DNA from 2 places in the Brevibacillus agri genome. Region 2 is predicted to be linked to the other one. Evidence: riboswitches for the same ligand, from Rfam matches in the RefSeq annotation. Region 2 holds a riboswitch; the other holds the start of a gene.
What was found. A riboswitch is a leader RNA that binds a small molecule or an ion and turns the genes downstream of it on or off. The one in region 2 is predicted to bind glycine.
Positions count from the first base shown of each region.

Region 1: linked by a shared signal. The riboswitch ahead of BA6348_RS21400 (amino acid permease) and the one ahead of gcvT (glycine cleavage system aminomethyltransferase GcvT) in region 2 are both predicted to bind glycine.

Region 1 is NZ_CP026363.1:4,363,273-4,372,144, forward strand. It holds gene BA6348_RS21385 (hypothetical protein) at 1-1,295, opposite strand, end outside; gene BA6348_RS21390 (iron-containing alcohol dehydrogenase) at 1,310-2,455, opposite strand; glycine riboswitch at 2,914-3,014, shown strand; gene BA6348_RS21400 (amino acid permease) at 3,323-4,693, shown strand; gene BA6348_RS21405 (sigma-54 interaction domain-containing protein) at 4,790-6,391, opposite strand; gene BA6348_RS21410 (hypothetical protein) at 6,447-6,773, opposite strand; gene BA6348_RS21415 (response regulator) at 6,879-8,872, shown strand, end outside.
Region 2 is NZ_CP026363.1:3,584,620-3,593,491, forward strand. It holds gene BA6348_RS17590 (undecaprenyldiphospho-muramoylpentapeptide beta-N-acetylglucosaminyltransferase) at 1-694, opposite strand, end outside; gene gcvPB (aminomethyl-transferring glycine dehydrogenase subunit GcvPB) at 801-2,273, opposite strand; gene gcvPA (aminomethyl-transferring glycine dehydrogenase subunit GcvPA) at 2,266-3,618, opposite strand; gene gcvT (glycine cleavage system aminomethyltransferase GcvT) at 3,662-4,765, opposite strand; glycine riboswitch at 4,857-4,973, opposite strand; glycine riboswitch at 4,974-5,070, opposite strand; gene BA6348_RS17610 (DEAD/DEAH box helicase) at 5,291-6,991, shown strand; gene BA6348_RS17615 (YqhG family protein) at 7,028-8,149, shown strand; gene BA6348_RS17620 (hypothetical protein) at 8,254-8,872, shown strand, end outside.

The sequences.
Region 1 (8,872 bases), 780 kb from region 2:
AGCAAAATTCCAGCGCCAAAAGCCATCGCCGCTCCTTTGATGACGAGAATCGCCCCTACGACACCCGCGATGCCCAGGTCGCGCTGGCTGCGCGCCTGCATCACGCCAATCCGCACGCTGACGTAGCCTTGGACGAGCAGCGTCAGGGCGACGGCGACGCCGAGAATCGGCTGGACCAGACTGACGATCGGCAAAAGCAATAAACCTGTATTCGTACCCCAGCGAAACGATCCCGCACCGCCGAAAAACGAGTCCATCGCTTTTTTGCCTTTTTTGAACCGCTCTACCACCACAACCTGCATCGCGGCCCACATCGGCCCGCACATCGTAATGTCCGGCCCGATCAGGCTCATCAACATGTTGCGTCCGCCAAAAATCATGTGCGCCCGGTCCGGGTTGTAGTCGACTTTTTCATCGAGCCGCACTTGGTCGGACTCGGACAAAAGCGCTTTCGTCTTCAACACGTCGCCAAAGACGACGAGATACGTTGCGAACACAGCCGGAATCGCTGTAATGAAAAAGGAGAGCGACGGCAAGCCCAGCCCGAAGACGGTGTACTGCGACCAGAGCGTGGCGAAGTCCGGCTGGCTGAAGCCCCATTGAATGTCCGGCCACTTCGCTTCCCCGAACAACGGGGCGACGAACACCGCGAGCAAGATCGCAGGCAAAATCCCGAGGTTGCCGAGCAATGCCCACCCTTTCCCTTTTTGTTTCAACCCTTCAAAATGTTTGGAAAAAACGAGATAAAAGCAAAAGCCGATACAAATGGCAATCGTGTACGGGAACAGGTCGAACTTCCCGCCCTTTTCAAAAATCGAGGTAATCGCGCCAATCCCCGCGCCGAGAATAATCCCCGACTTGATCGCATTCGGCACGAAGTTGACTACCCGCTTCGCTAGTCCGGTGACCCCGAGCAAAATGGATAACAGCCCAAGCGTCAACTGAAAGGCGATCAGCGCGTACACCCGCTCCTGCCCTTCCGGAAACTGCTCGACAAACAGCACAATCAGCGGAATCGCCGGCGTAATCCAGCCGGGAATGACCGGATCGCCCAAGAGGTGGTGCAGCAAATACAAAAAGCCATTCAAAATGACAACGGCCAGTCCCACCTCAAACGGCATGCCCAGATGGTCGGCGAGCAGCGTGATCGCGCCGAGGTCGACGGCGCACATCAACAGTCCTTGCAAATAATCGGGCCATTCAAAGCGATAGTGTACAAACGGCAGCCGGATCTTGAACGGTCCGGCCGGAATGTACGGGGTTTCTTCACCCGCTCTGCGTTGTTTCCACTTCATACGATGTCCCCCTTTTAGTAAGCTGCTCGATAGATGTCTTCGATATCTTTTTTCCGCAAAGCGCGGGGATTGTTTTTCAAAAGGCGGGTTTGCTTCATCGCCTCTTCGGCCATCTCGGCGATCGCGGATTCCGGAATGTTGAACTCGCGTAGCGACTGCGGAATTTCCACGTAACGGCACAGGCGCGTCATCGCTTCAATCGCTTTTTCCGCCGCTTCGTCCAGGTTCAGTCCGGCGACGTTTTCCCCGAGCGCCTGCGCGATCTCCCCGAGCTTTTCCAGGCAGGCGATCTTGTTCGCCCGCATGACGTAAGGCAGCAAGAGCGAATTGCTCACGCCGTGCGCCATGTGGAATCGTCCGCCGAGCGGGTAGGCCAGCGCATGGACAGCTCCTACGCCCGCGTTGCCGAAAGCAAGTCCGGCCATCAGCGACGCGGTAATCATCGCTTCGCGCGACTCGATGTTATCCGGGCACGCGTACGCTTTCGGCAAGTGAACGGCAATCAGTTTCATCGCGCCAATCGCCAGCGCGTCCGTCACCGGGGAGGCGAACTTGGAAATGTAGGCTTCCACCGCATGCACCAACGCGTCCACGCCGCTCGCAGCGGTCACGCTCGGCGGGCACGTAAGCGTCATCACCGGCGAGACGATGGCGACGTCCGGCAGCAGGTAAGGGCTTACAATTCCTTTTTTCACTTGCTCTTTCGTATCCGACAAAATCGAGATATTCGTCACCTCTGAGCCTGTCCCCGCCGTAGTCGGAATCGCGATCAGCGGCAAGCCCGGCTTTTTCACCAGATTCGTGCCAAAATATTGCTCGATGCTGCCCTCGTTCGTCGCCATGACGGAAGCTGCCTTGGCGATGTCGATTGCGCTGCCGCCGCCGACTGCGATCAGGCCGTCGTAGCCCCCTTCGCGGATCATCTGCACACACAAGTCGACGATCTCGATTTCCGGCTCGGGGTTCACGTCCGAGAAGACGCCCGCCTCCATCGGCAAAAGCGCTTCCACCTGCGCGACTACCCCGGCCTGAATGAGAATTTTGTCCGTCACAATCATTGGACGCGCCACTTTCAGACGGGCAACCTCCTCGGGCAGCAGCGCCAGCGAATCCCGCCCTGTGACCAGTTTGTTTGCAGCGGCAAAAGTAGAAATGTTCATGATGTCACTCTCTCCTTTCTGTATGCCGCTACGTGAAAAGCAACTCCCGTGCCAAGCGGAAAAAAGCGGGTGCCAATTTCGCTCCGCCACCTGCGGGAAAAACGACCTTCCCCCCAACAGCGGCAAGCCTTTTCTCACTTTTTTGTCACATTTTCCGCAGCACAGTTTGTTTCGGCCAAAAGCAACCGTTTACATTCGCTGTTTGATTATAATTCAAATCAAACTTGCGCATTTGATTCATTATCAAATCAAAACTCATACCCTTCCCCTTTCGACACATCCGCTCACCTGGCTAGCGGAAAAAACGACGAATGATTGTCGTTTCCTGCTTGTCATCTGGCCTTCCGTCAATCAAAAATGTTTTATGTTTAAAATAATCTGTTAATTAGGAATTTTCATTTGACAACCTTTTTGGAATATTTTACTATCATAAGAACGCACGCGAATATCTGACGCGGATGAATATTGCGGGAGAGACTAAACTCGCCGTTTAGCACCGAAGGAGCAAATCCTGACCGCTCAGGACAAATCTCTCAGGTAAAAGGACAGAGAAAAGTAGGAACCGGTCTATTTTTCCCGTTCCTTTTTTTGTTGCAGAAAATAGGAGTGTTGTGCGTTCACCATGAAACAGCCGTTCCATTTGCCTCGAAAAAAGGAGGGAAAACTGCCGACAAAACCGCAAATTTTCTGCCTCGCTCAAAAATGTAAGCGTTTTTTTCGATGGAAGTAACTTAATGATGTATTTATGCTGGGTCGCTATGTTAAGATATGAATTATAAAGTTTCATAAACTTTTTGAAAGGTCGGCGGTTGGTTTTTTACCAACAGCCGCAAACGAATCAAACGCATGAGAAATGAGGGGGATCACATGCAACAGCAAAATTTGGCGAGGGGCCTGAAAAACAGGCACGTTCAACTCATCGCGATCGGCGGGGCCATCGGAACGGGATTGTTCCTCGGTGCGGGCAAATCCATTCACCTGGCCGGCCCATCCATCCTGTTTGCTTACTTGATTACTGGGATTATTTGCTTTCTGATTATGCGCTCGCTCGGTGAACTTCTCCTTAGCAACCTGAACTATCATTCCTTCGTTGACTTCGTAAAAGACTACCTCGGCAACATGGCCGCGTTCGTCACAGGCTGGACGTACTGGTTTTGTTGGATTTCGATTGCCATGGCCGACTTGACGGCTGTCGGAATGTACACGCAATACTGGTTCCCTGAGGTTCCGCAATGGATGCCGGGATTGATTGCGCTCGTCATCCTGCTCATCATGAACCTGGCAACGGTCAAGCTTTTCGGCGAAATGGAGTTCTGGTTCGCGCTCATCAAAGTCATCGCGATTCTCGCTTTGATCGCCGTCGGAATCTTCATGATTGTCAAAGGCTTCTCGACAAACTCCGGCGCGTCCAGCTTCAGCAACCTGTGGAGCCACGGCGGCATGTTCCCGAACGGCATCAACGGCTTTTTACTCTCCTTCCAGATGGTCGTGTTCGCCTTTGTCGGCATTGAGCTTGTCGGGCTGACTGCCGGGGAGACAGAAGACCCCGAGCGCGTGATTCCAAAAGCGATCAACAACATCCCGATTCGCGTGCTGCTCTTCTACGTCGGCGCTCTGATCGTCATCATGAGCATCTATCCATGGAACGCCATCATCCCGACCGAAAGCCCGTTCGTTCAAGTGTTTGCGGCTATCGGTATCGCGGCTGCCGCAGGTATCGTCAACTTCGTCGTGCTGACCTCCGCCGCTTCGGCATGCAACAGCGCCATCTTCAGTACAAGCCGTATGCTCTACTCGCTCGGCAAGGAAAATAATGCGCCTGCGTCCATGACCAAGCTGACAACGCGCCAGGTGCCTGCCAATGCCTTGTTCTTCTCGACTGTCGTCGTTCTCATTGCGGTTGTGTTGAACTACATCATGCCAGAAGGCGTCTTCACTCTGATTACGAGCGTTTCGACGGTCTGCTTCCTGTTCATCTGGGGCATTACCGTGATCTGCCACCTGAAGTACCGCAAGACAAGACCGGATCTGGCAAAAACAAACAAGTTCAAAATGCCGCTCTTTCCGTTTGCCAACTACCTGATTCTCGCTTTCCTCGCGTTCATTCTCGTCGTGCTCGCGCTTGCCGAGGATACGCGCGTGGCCTTGTTCATCACTCCGGTCTGGTTCATCATGCTCGTCGTGATTTACAAGCTGCGCAAGGCTAAAGTCGATCAGGTGAAAGTATTGGAAAACTGATCGCCAGCCAAACAAAAAAACACATCCGGCTTCCGATGTGTTTGCATGGCAAGGACAAGCATCCTGCGACTGCACCAGGCATTCGCAGGATGCTTTTTATTTGCTCGCTTCCGGCTCGTTCTCTACGCGCAGTTGCAGCTTTTTCATCTTTTGGACGAGTGCGCTCTGGCTGATGCCGAGCGCTTCTGCCGCCAACCGGGTCGTCTTGTGCGTCTGGATCGCCTTGCCGATCATGCTCCGCTCCAGACGGGCGACCGCTTCGCGCAAAGACGTCGGTTCTGCCTGCGGGAACACTTGCTGGAGAAAATTCGGCAAATCGCCGACGTCAATCGTGTCGTGAAAAGTCGTGACCACCAGCCGCTCGACCAGATTCGCCAGCTCCCTGATATTTCCCGGCCAGCTATAGTTCGTGAGCCACTCGTAGCATTCCAGTGTCATCGTCTTTTCTTCCTTGTATTTCTCATTGAATTTTTCCAGATACGACACCAAGAGCGGGACAATCTCTTCCCGGCGTTCGCGCAGCGGCGGCACCTCGAAGGTGACGATGTTCAGCCGATAGTACAAATCCTCGCGAAACAGCCCCTCGCGCACGAGTGTAGCCAGGTCGCGGTGGGTAGCCGTAATGATCCGCACGTCCACATGGCGGACTTCGGTGGAGCCGACGCGCATGAATTTGCTTTCCTCCACTACTTTCAACAGCTTCACTTGCAGCTCCAGCGGCAAGTCGCCGATCTCGTCCAAAAACAGCGTGCCGCGATGGGCGCTCTCCAAAATGCCGATTTTCCCCTGCTTGAGCGCGCCTGTAAACGCCCCCGGCTCGTAGCCGAACAACTCGGCCTCGACCAGATGGCCCGGGATCGCCGCGCAGTTCAGCTCCATAAAAATTTCGTTCGCGCGGCTGCTGCGGGCATGGATGTATTTGGCGATCATGCTCTTCCCCACACCCGTCTCGCCTTGCAGCAAAATTTTCGCATCTGTCTTGGCGACCTTGTCGGCCAGCCGGAACAGCGAGCGCGTCGCAGGTCCGAGCACGACGTCCTCCAGCCCCGTCTGGTCCGGGTGCGGCAAATCGCTGTGCAAAAGCTTCTGGCTGTCCAGCTCGTGCTTGAGGCGAATCAGCTCGGTAATGTCCCGGACGCTGCTGATGACGTACAAAATTTCGCCTGCGGGAGACAGCACAGGGGTGGCAGAGACGATGATCTTGCGGCTGTTGCGGATCGTCTGGATCAGCGTCACCGGCCTTCGCGTGCGAATCGTTTCCAGCGAAGCGGACACCGAAATCATGCCTTGCTTGATGAGATAGCCCATGTGCTGGCCGATGACCTCTTCCTCGCGAATGCCCGTAATGCGCTGGTACGCCTGGTTGACAAACAGCGTGACGCCTGCCCCGTCCGTAATATAGACGCCGTCGTACAGCGCATTGAAAACAATCTGGCAGACCGGGCTTTCAAAAAAAGCGCGAAGCTGCGCCTGCGAGCTGGCCTGCCTCTGGCGGTCCGGCAGGTTCACCTCGGGCACGACGTACTCGACAATCGGGCGCGTCAGTTCCCCGCGATGAATGGCGTGGGCGATCGCTTCCACCGTCAAATAGCCGAGAAACTCCCCCTCTTCGCTGTACACTTCCTGCACTTCATTTTGATCTGGCGAAAAATGCGCGACTGCTTCCTCAACCGTCATCGTAGGACGCAATGAATACATGGGCTACTCTCTCCTGGATGTCATGACCTGATAAATGAACGAAAAGCTTTCTCTATCATTTTACACGCTCCGCCCTCGAATCAAATATCCCTTCGATCGCGATTCCATTTTTACGTTTGAGCAGAAACATAAAAGGAAAATAAGAAATAAGGCTGAAATTCAACGCCCCAAACGTGTACGCCAAGATCGTGCCTGCCAGCGCGAGCAGACTGTCCGGGATACTCGTCGCGGCCGCAGTGCTCGTGTGGTCCACCGCGCGCATCAAAAGCAGGACAACCAGTTGGAAAAGCCCGACCAGCAGGCCGAGAGAAAAGCCGGCCCCTACACACAGCTTGAGATAAGAAGAAATTTTCAAATATTTCACAGTCAACGACGTGTACATGCAAGCCCCCCTTTGCCTTCATCCAATATTTTACACGTCAACCTGAATGGAGTCCTGTCTTTTCTCGAAAGTTTTTGCGATTACATACAAATAGCGAGGTCGCTCATGAAAACTTTTCACGTCAGCCATGCCCGAAAACTGACCATCCTCATCCTGTTAATCATCGTCGTCGCCTTCTCTCTGTCCGGCTACATCATGCGCTCCCAGACCAATCGGATCATGAAAGTCGAGATCGAGAGCAAGCTGACTCTGCAAAGCCAGGCGCTGGCGGAGCGAATGAACGCATTTTTCGCCCAGAAAAGCTTTCTCATCAAGCAGATGAGCACCAACCAGTCGATCGTTCGCTACTTGCAAACCGTCAAAACGCGGGACGATGCGTTTTCCAACCCGTATTACCCGGATGTGGCCGCCGCACTGGACGGCATCCAAAAGCTGGACCGCAACCTGGGACTCGTCTGGATTTCCAGCCAGGCGGGCAACTTCACATTCGGCAACACAGACGAGCTTACAGGGCCAGACTGGTCGCTCCAGCAACGCCCGTGGTACCAGGACGCCGTTCGCACAGACGAAGTCGTTTTTTCTGAGCCGTACGAAGATTACTTGACCAAAAAAATGGTCACCAGCGGCACCATGAAGCTGAAAGAGGACGGGAAGCTCTTGGGCTTCGTCGCCATTGATATTTTGCTCGACGACATTCCGGAAATGCTCGGCAGCTATCCCATCGGCGAATCCGGCTATGCCATCCTGCTCTCCAGGGACGGGACGATCATGTATCACCCGAACCCCGCGCTTGTCAGTCGGCAAAAGCTGACGGAGCAGCCCGGGGACATGGGAAAAATCGCCCACAGCATGATCGCGGGCCAAAAAGGGCTGCAACGCATCACCATCGACAACAACAGCTACTACATCGGCTATGCGCCCGTCGCTTCTACAGGCTGGTCCGTCGCAGCGGTTTTGCCTTCGAGCGAAGCTCTCGGCCAGTTGAACTCCGTACAGGAGCTGTCCAGCCTGATTACCGGGCTGTCGATTTTTATTCTGGTCGGCATGCTTTCGCTTTTGCTGCACATTATGCTTCGGGAGCAGCGGCGCATCCAGGCGGAGCTGTTGGCCGCGAAGGAAGAGGCGGAAGAAGCGAGCAAAGCCAAAACCGATTTTCTGGCGCGAATGAGCCACGAAATCCGCACTCCGCTAAACGGGATCATCGGACTGTCGCAACTGATGCAAAAAACGGTCATGACGCTGGTGCAAAAAGATTACCTGGACAAAATTCTCTCTTCCTCGCAGGTGTTGCTGCGGCTCATCAACGAGATTCTCGACTTTTCCAAGATCGAAGCCGGAAAGCTGGAGCTGGAAAAAGCCAGCTTTGACCTCGACGACTTTGTCCGCCGGCTCTCGCACATGCTGAGCATTTACCTTGGGACGAAGCAAATCGAGATCATCGTCGAGCTGCCGCCGAAAATGCTGCCCAAGCTGATCGGGGACCAGCATCGGCTGGAGCAGGTTTTGCTCAACCTGTGCCACAACGCGATCAAATTTACCGAGCAGGGCTACGTCGCCATGCGCGTCACGCTGGTGCAGGAAGACGAAAAGAGCCTGCTTTTGCACTTTGCCGTGGAGGATACGGGCATCGGCATGTCTGCGGAGCAGATGGACAAGCTGTTCGAGCCGTTCACCCAGGCGGACGGCACGACGAGCAGAAAATACGGCGGCACCGGCCTGGGCCTCGTCATTTCGCGCAGCCTCGTGGAAATGATGGGCGCCACTCTCGAAGTCACGAGCACGATTGGCAAAGGAAGCTGCTTCTCCTTTACCCTCGCGTTCGAGCACGCGCCCTGGCAAGAGAACGAAAGCCCCGGCTCGCTGCTTCCTCCCGGCTACGCCAACCAGCGCGTCCTGGTCGTGGAGGACCATGACAAAATGCGGAGCAGCCTGGCGGACATGCTGGTGAGCCTGCGCTTTGCTCCGACCTGCGCCGCCTCGTGGCGAGAGGCGTTTGCGCTGCTGGAAGAGGCGGACGAATCCAACCCGTTTTGCTTTGTCTTCGTCGACATGGAGGCGGAAGACATGTACGGCGTCGAGTCGCTCTGGCGCCTGCACAC
Region 2 (8,872 bases):
GGCTGTTGTCCAACTGATTTTTGCCGCAAATGTGCACGACAGAAAAACGCTTGGTCAACGCGTCGAGCGTGCCGCGAACGGCTTCGTTCAACCGCCTCGCCCCCAGGCTGCCGCCCATGACGAGCAGCACCGGTTTGTCCGGGGAAAAGCCGCACAGCGCAAGCCCCGCTTCCTTCCGGCCTGTTTTCAGCTCGTCGCGAACGATCGCCCCTACATGTGTCCCTTTGCCCTTGGGCAAATGCTGGAGCGTATCGGGAAACGTCGCGCACACTTTAGCGGCAAAAGGCAGCGACAGCCTGTTGGCGAGTCCCGGCGTCAGATCGGACTCGTGCAGGACGACAGGCAGCCCATTCAGCCAGGCGCCAAAGACGACGGGCACGGAGACGAATCCTCCTTTGGAAAAGACGACAGCCGGCTTCCAGGCTGCGAGAAAGCGGTAAGCTTGCCAGGCGCCTTTGCCTACGCGCAGCGGGTCGGTGAAGTTTTTCCAGTCGAAATAACGGCGCAGCTTGCCTGTCGCAATGCCGATGTAGCGCACGCCGTCGAGCCTGCTGACCAGCTCCCGCTCGATCCCTGTCGTCGAGCCGATGTAGGCGACCTCCCAGCCTTGCTGCAAAAAACGCGGGATGAGCGCGAGGTTGACGGTGACGTGCCCCGCGGAGCCGCCGCCTGTAAATACGATCCGTTTGTTCATCATTGGTTCTCTCTCCCCGAAATGTCGGATCAATCCCATCTGTTCATGATAGCATCATTCGGAAAGAAAAACCGCCCTGTAAAAAGGCGGCTTTTCCAAAAGAGAGCTATTGTGCTTGCGGCTGGTAGCGCAGAATCGGCTTGCGCGCCGCTGTCGCTTCGTCCAGACGTTTGACCACGGTTGTATGCGGCGCTTCCTGTACAAGCTCAGGCGTTTCCTCGCACTCGCGGGCAATTTGCAGCATAACGTCGATGAACTCGTCGAGCGTTTCTTTCGTTTCGGTTTCGGTTGGCTCAATCATCAGGCACTCGTCGACAATCAGCGGGAAGTAGATAGTTGGCGGGTGATAACCGAAGTCGAGCAAGCGTTTGGCGATGTCGAGCGTGCGTACGCCCAGCTTTTTCTGGATCACGCCAGACAAAACAAACTCATGCTTGCAGACGCGGTCATACGGCAGATGGTAAGCCGTAGCCAGACGGCGCATCATGTAGTTCGCGCTGAGCACCGCATTTTGCGACACTTGCAGCAAGCCTTCCGGACCCATGGTGCGGATGTAGCTGTGAGCGCGCACGAGGATGCCGAAGTTTCCGTTGTAGCCTTTTACGCGGCCGATGGAAGCCGGACGGTTGCTGTCCCAGTAGAAGCTGCCGTCTTCTTTTTTCGCCACGATCGGCGTTGGCAAAAACGGTTCGAGAATCTTTTTCACGCCGACAGGGCCAGCACCTGGTCCGCCGCCGCCGTGAGGGCCTGTAAACGTTTTGTGCAAGTTGAGATGCACCACGTCGAAGCCCATGTCGCCTGGACGGGCAATGCCGAGGATCGCATTCGCGTTCGCTCCATCGTAATACAAGAGGCCGCCTGCTTCGTGGACGATTTTCGCCATTTCCACGATGTCTTCCTCGAACAGACCGAGCGTGTTCGGGTTGGTCAGCATGAGTGCCGCTGTATCAGGGCCTACGGCATCGCGCAGCGCCTGAATATCGACCAGGCCGCGCTCGTCAGAGGCAATCGTGACGGTGTCCAGTCCTGCTACCGCTGCAGAAGCCGGGTTCGTACCGTGCGCGGAGTTTGGCACGATGACTTTTGTGCGGTGGCCTTCGCCGCGGCTCTCGTGGTACGCGCGGATCATCATCAGACCTGTCCACTCGCCTGCTGCCCCCGCAGCCGGTTGCAGCGTAACTGCGTCCATTCCGGTGATTTCAGCCAGCTCTTCTTGCAGGTTGTACAAAAGCTCCAGTGCGCCTTGTACGGTTTCTTCCGGCTGGTACGGGTGCGTCTGCGCGAAGCCTGGGTAGCGGGCAACGTCTTCGTTGATTTTCGGGTTGTATTTCATCGTGCAAGAACCGAGCGGGTAGAAGCCGTTGTCTACCCCGTGGTTGCGACGGGACAATTCGGTGTAGTGACGAACCAACTGCAGCTCGGATACTTCCGGCAGTTCAGCAGGAGTTTCGCGGATGAGGTGCTTCGGCAGCAGGCTTGCCACCTCTACCTCTGGTACATCCAATGCCGGCAGATTGTAGCCCACACGGCCCGGTTTGCTCATTTCAAAAATCAGTGCTTTTTCCTGGTCGTTACGCACGTGTGATCGCCTCCAATTCAGCCGCCAATGTGTCGATTTCTTCCTTGGTCCGCAGCTCGGTTACCGCAAGCAGCGTATGACCCGCGTATTCCGGGTAATCCAGTCCCAGATCGTAGCCGCCGATGATGCCAACGTCAAGCAGCTTTTTGTTCACTTCTGCCACCGGCTTGGACAGTTTGACTACGAATTCGTTGAAGAATGGAGCGGCAAAGACCACTTCCAGACCTTTTGCCTGCAGCGCTTGCTTGGCGTAATGCGCTTTTTGCAAGTTCATCATCGCCATTTCCTGTACGCCCTGTTTTCCGAGCGCAGTCAGGGTGATCGCAGCCGCCAGTGCCAACAGAGCCTGGTTGGAGCAAATGTTCGAAGTCGCTTTTTCACGACGGATATGCTGTTCACGAGCTTGCAGCGTCAGTACGAAACCGCGCTTGCCGTTCTCGTCTTTGGTTTGCCCGACGATCCGGCCTGGCATTTTACGCATCAGCTTGGTAGTCGTTGCGAAATATCCGCAGTGTGGACCGCCAAACGATGCCGGAATGCCGAACGGTTGCATGTCGCCCACCACGATGTCAGCGCCCAGTTTGCCTGGCGCTTCCAATACGCCCAGCGCAAGCGGGTTGGAAGAAACGATGAACAGAGCGCCTTTGCCATGAGCAATCGGCTCGACCGCTGCCAAGTCTTCCACGTTTCCGAAGAAGTTAGGATATTGCACGATAACGGCCGCTGTGTTTTCGTCAATCAGCGCTTCCAGAGCTTGTGTGTCGGTTACGCCGTCGTTGTTGATGCCGACTTCAACCAGCTCTACGCCTTGACCGTACGCGTATGTTTTCAGAACGCCGCGCGCTTCCGGGTGCACAGCACGGGAAACGATGACGCGCTTTTTGCCAGTGTGACCAGCCGCCATCATCGCCGCTTCTGCCAAGGAAGTCGCTCCGTCGTACATGGAGGAGTTCGCTACTTCCATTCCGGTCAGTTCACACACCATAGTCTGGAATTCAAAAATGGCTTGCAGCTCGCCCTGGCTGATTTCAGGCTGGTAAGGCGTATAGGCGGTAAAAAATTCTCCGCGCAGCAACATGTGGTTGACTGTGCTTGGCGCATAGTGCTGGTAAACGCCAGCACCCAAAAAGTTGACGTGCGTGCTGAAGTTCACGTTTTGATTAGCCAGACGCGTGAAGTATTTCACCAGATCAGGCTCGGACAGAGCTTCCGGAATGTTCAGCGCCCCTTTGAAGCGCACTTCTTCCGGGATGTCTGCAAACAGTTCTTCTACACTGGAAATGCCGAGAGTTTCGAGCATTTCGCGCTTGTCCTGATCGGTTTGGGGCAGGTAGCGGTATTTCACGAACGTTGTCCTCCTCAAAATAGGATGTATAGTGGGCGATTGCTTAGTTTTTCGGACGTTTATAAAACGGAGCGGCGACAACCTCTGCTTTGAGGCGTTTTCCGCGAATTTCCACTTCCAGTTGGGTGCCAAGCGCCGCATGTTCGCTTTTCACGAGCGCCAATCCGACGTTTTTCTTCAAGGTAGGGGACTGCGTGCCTGTCGTCACTTCGCCCACCAGCTCTTCGCCGACGTAGACCGGATAGTGCGTGCGCGGAATGCCGCGGTCGATCATCTCGATGCCGACGAGCTTGCGCGGCGCGCCGTTTTCTTTTTGCGCCTTGAGCACCTCTTGGCCGATGAACGGCACTTCTTTGTCCACCTTCACCGCGAAGCCGATGCCTGCTTCAATCGGCGTGATGTCCTTGCTCAGCTCCTGGCCGTACAGCGGCAGCTTCGCTTCGAAGCGCAGCGTGTCGCGCGCGCCAAGTCCGCAAGGCAGAAGCCCGTCTTCCTTGCCCGCTTCAAGCAACGCGTCCCACAGTTCAGCGGCACGCTCTGCAGGCAGGTAAATTTCAAAGCCGTCCTCGCCTGTATAGCCTGTGCGGGATACCAGCGCGGAAATGCCAGCGACCTCTACGTCGCGCTCGAAACGGAAGAAGCCGATTTTCGACAGGTCTGTGGCGGTCAGCTTTTGCAAAATCGACTCGGCCAAAGGCCCTTGAATGGCGATTTGCGCCGTTTGCGGCGAAATGTTTTCAATCGTGACACCCGGAATCAGGTGCTCTTCCAGCCATGCAAAGTCTTTGTCAATGTTTCCTGCGTTGATGACAAGCAGGTAATGGTCGTCCGCGTATTTGTAAACGAGCAGATCGTCGACCGTACCGCCGTCCGGGTAGCAGAGCACGCTGTACTGCGCTTGCCCGACAGCCAGCTTGGACACGTCGTTGGTGGTGACGCGCTGCAAGTATTCGAGCGCACTCTCGCCTTTTACGTCTACTTCTCCCATGTGGGATACATCAAACAGACCTGCTTTCGTCCGAACGGCTTCGTGCTCCTGGCCAATGCTGGAAAACTGTACAGGCAGCTCCCAGCCGCCGAAGTCGATTGTCTTGGCGCCGTATTTTGCGTAGGAATCAAACAGTGGCGTTCTTTTCAGATTGGACATGTGTGGCACCTCCCAAAAACTGTTAGTCGGCATTTCTCCCCATGAAAAAACAGAGGCGAAAAAACGGGTACACCAAAAGAACGGTGCCCATTTCTCCTCCTCTGTCCTTGGTACCTGAGAGTTACCTTGCCAATCAAGCGCGGCGGGGATCACCGCGCTTGCAAGTTTCCCCTTTGGTGGCTCCGATTTCGAGCTCTCTCCAGAGTTGCGTCCAGTAGAGGTTCTTTTGCCTGAGAGATTCACCGTTCCCGGCTTGCTCCTTCGGCGCTGCAGTGGTTCGCGCAGTCTCTCCCTGCTACTATCATTCGCGTTGGTTAGATGGTCATACATAAGTTTTTGCTATGATTTCCATACTAATGAATGAACTTCCTCTATATCCTACCATGAGAGTCCGCCGTTGAAAATATGCAAATTAACAGTCAGATCAAGAAATACTTAACAAAATGATGAACACGATCATAAATGTTAAGTTTTTTGATAAAGCGCATGAAAGTTATGGCAGAGCTGTGTAAAGGAGTAACGTATATGCCGAATATTCCTGTTTCATTTGACACGAGCTGGATATCCCCGCTGACGGAGCGAATGCACGAAGACGGCCCCTGGGACAAGTGGGAGCTGTTCAAGCTGGCGCTGGAAGCGGAAGAGGCCATGGCTGTTCGCGAGTTCGATCAGTTGCAATGCCTGAAATACTTGCCGCTGCTCTCCCCGTTTCCCCACCAGTTGCAAACGGCGGAGCGAGTGCTCAACGACATGCGCGGACGCGCGATCCTCGCCGACGAGGTCGGACTGGGCAAGACGATCGAAGCCGGGCTGATTATGAAGGAGTACATGGTCAGGGGTCTGGCGAAAAAAATTCTCGTGCTCGTCCCCGCCTCCCTCGTCATCCAATGGACGAAGGAGTTGCAGCAAAAATTCGGGATTCCCGCCGTGGCGCAAAAAAAGGAGTACATGTGGCGGCAGCATGAAGTCGTCGTCGCCTCCATCGACACGGCGAAACGAGATCCGCACCGCCGCCACGTCCTCGACATCGACTACGACATGCTGATTATCGACGAGGCGCACAAGCTGAAAAACAAACGGACGCGAAACTATCAGTTCGTGAAGGAAATTCGCAAAAAATATTGCCTGCTGCTCACGGCTACGCCGATCCAGAACGAAATGGACGAGCTGTACAACCTGATTAATTTGTTGAAGCCGGGGCACCTCGGCCACTCCACGTCGTTTTCCTCCAATTACGTCGAAGGAAAGCGACAGTCGAAAAACAGCGACAAATTGCGCGAAGAAATTGAAAAGGTGATGATTCGCAACAAGCGAAGCGACGGCGGCATCCAGTTCACCAGTCGCCGCGTCCAGTCGATTCCGATTGAGCTGTCGCAGGAAGAGATGGAGCTGTACGAGGGCGTCACCCGCTTTGTGCGCGACCAGTACCAGACAGGAGCTGGCCTGTTCAACTCGCTCGCCTTGATTACGTTGCAGCGCGAGGTTTGCTCCAGCAAGGAAGCCTCGTTCATGACGCTGTACAACATGCACCAGCGCACCAGCGAAGACTCCCCCCTGCGCGGCCGAATTTTGGAGCTGGTGGAGATGATTAAGCGGATCGAGACGCATTCCAAGGCGGCCAAAACGGTCGAGCTGATCCAGGAGATCAACGACAAAGTCATCATTTTCACCGAGTACCGGGCGACGCAAAACTACCTGCAAAAATATTTGCATGACCACGGCATTACTTCTGTGCCGTTTCGCGGCGGCTTCAAGCGCAGCAAAAAAGACTGGATGACCGATTTGTTTCAAAACCGCGCGCAAGTACTGATCGCCACAGAGGCTGGCGGGGAAGGGATCAACCTGCAGTTTTGCAACCAGGTCATCAACTACGACATGCCGTGGAACCCGATGCGCGTCGAGCAGCGGATCGGCCGTGTCCACCGTCTCGGCCAGAAGCGGGACGTGCACATTTACAATTTGTCCACCGTCGGCACGATTGAGGAGCACATTTTGAAGCTGCTGTACGAAAAAATCGACCTGTTCGAGATGGTCATCGGCGAACTGGACGACATCGTGGAGCGGCTGAATCTCAACTCGTCGCTGGAAGAAAATTTGACGCAGATCATCATGGATTCCAAATCGGCCCGCGAAATGGCGTTGAAGCTCGACAACATGGGCCACGCCATCCGCGCCAGCAGACAGCAGCACGCATCCCCTGCCCTGTCGGAAGCGGCAGAGCAGTAGCAGAAAAAACGCACACAAGAAAAGAGGTTTCTCCTGATGCAAGCCAACCAGGTCAGGCAATTTGTAGAGCGCTACCTCGCGACTTTTTCCGCGCACATCGTCGAAGCCCACCCGGATTACTTGACGGTCAAGCTTCCGGTCGAGGTCGACAAGGATATCGGCAACCGCCCGTTTTACTGGAGCTGGGTCGACAAAATGAACCTGGCCTACCAGCCGCTCGTGCTCACCTTTGCGTTTCACCCGGACCGGATGCCGGACGGGCTGCGGGCCGAGCATCTGCATCTGGGCGCTGCGCGCATGCAGCAAATTTTTGCCTCGGCGAAAAAGCACGGGCGCTTTTTATGCATGTACGAGCAAAATACCGCTTCCTTGCCAAGCACCGGCAAGCGTCGCTCCACGCCGCTCGTTCCCTGGCTCGGGCTCAACCTGAAAGTATCGCTCATCTGCGACAAACGGCGCGACATCATGCTCTATCTCGGGATCAACCTGCATCAGCCGCGCCTCGTGCACGACTTTTCCTCGTTTTTGTTTCAGTTGACGCTTGCGCCCGCGATCCCGGACTACTTTTACACGCTCGACCGGAAGCTGTCTGTGGAAGACGCGCTGGAGCTGGCCCGGCAGGAGGTCGATGCGATCATCGCGCAGGAAGACCAGGAGTGGGCCGTAGAGGCGCGGGCGCGACTGACGGAGGAGCTGGACATCCTCGCCGCCTACTACGAAGAGCTGGCCCGACGAGAGCCGCCTGCCGAACAGAGCGAGACAGAAGCAGCCGAGGCGGAAGCGGTAGAGTCCCCGGAGCAAAAAGCCTCGATCCCGCTGCCTGCGCGCGACGCCGTCCCCGCCAGGGAGGCTGTTGTCGAAGCTGCGCAGACGCTTGACGAATACCGCTCTTCCGGCGGGCGAATCCTCGACTTTTTACGTGCCAATGGCGTCCAGGTGACGCCGCGCGAGGAAATCAACCAGGAGGAATGGAAAAAAAGCACGCCGGAAGAAGAAAAACAGCGACGGATGGACGAGCTGCGCTGGCAGTACGAGCCGCGCATCGAGGTTCATTTTATTAACGGCGGACTGTTTTACTTGCACTCTGCTCCGCCTGTCATTAAAGCGCATCCGGCAAAAACGGTGCGCCATCTCCCCGCATCCGGGCGAATCATGTAAAAGATCAGCGAGAAGAAGTGCTGCGGAACTGACAAGTTGCAACAAATCTTTTTGTCATAGCTGGTTACAATAGGAATAAGCTTAGCCTGTACAAAAGGTGGTGCATGTTTGTGACCAGACGATTCCTCCCCCTTCTCGGGGTGCTCTTGTCTTTTGCGTTGCTCGCCTGGCCTGTCCACGCAGAGGAGAGCTGGGACAAAGAGTTTCACGCCCAAATCCAGACGTGGATGAACGAACTCGCCAACCGCGATCCGCAATTCAAGGAGTGGCAAAAAGCCGATACAGAAGTGCAGACACTCGGCCCGAATCAACATCAGTGGCTGGTCAGCATCAAAAAAACAGACAGACAGGTAGGGTACCTGGTCGTGGGAGAGGCCGTCGAAGCGCCTGCCCAGGAAAAATTCGTGCTGTTGGAATACGGGGTCGGGGAATACATTTTGTTCGACGATGCCTTTGCCCCGCGGGAAATTGCCGCAGAGCCTGTCTACGACGGATTCGCTTCCTACTGGCTGATCGCCCGCCAGTCGTCGCCGCAACTGGTGAACGCCAAAACAGGCGAAGCGTACCCCGCTTCCTTCGCCGCAAACGAGCCAGTCTTTCGCAGCCTGGCTGCGCAAAATCTGGTACAGACCGGGCAGCGGCTGACAGGGACGCGCATCCTGCAAGGGACGCAAAAAGATCCGTTCGACCAGATCGGCTGGGTCAGCCAGTTGTACGGGGACA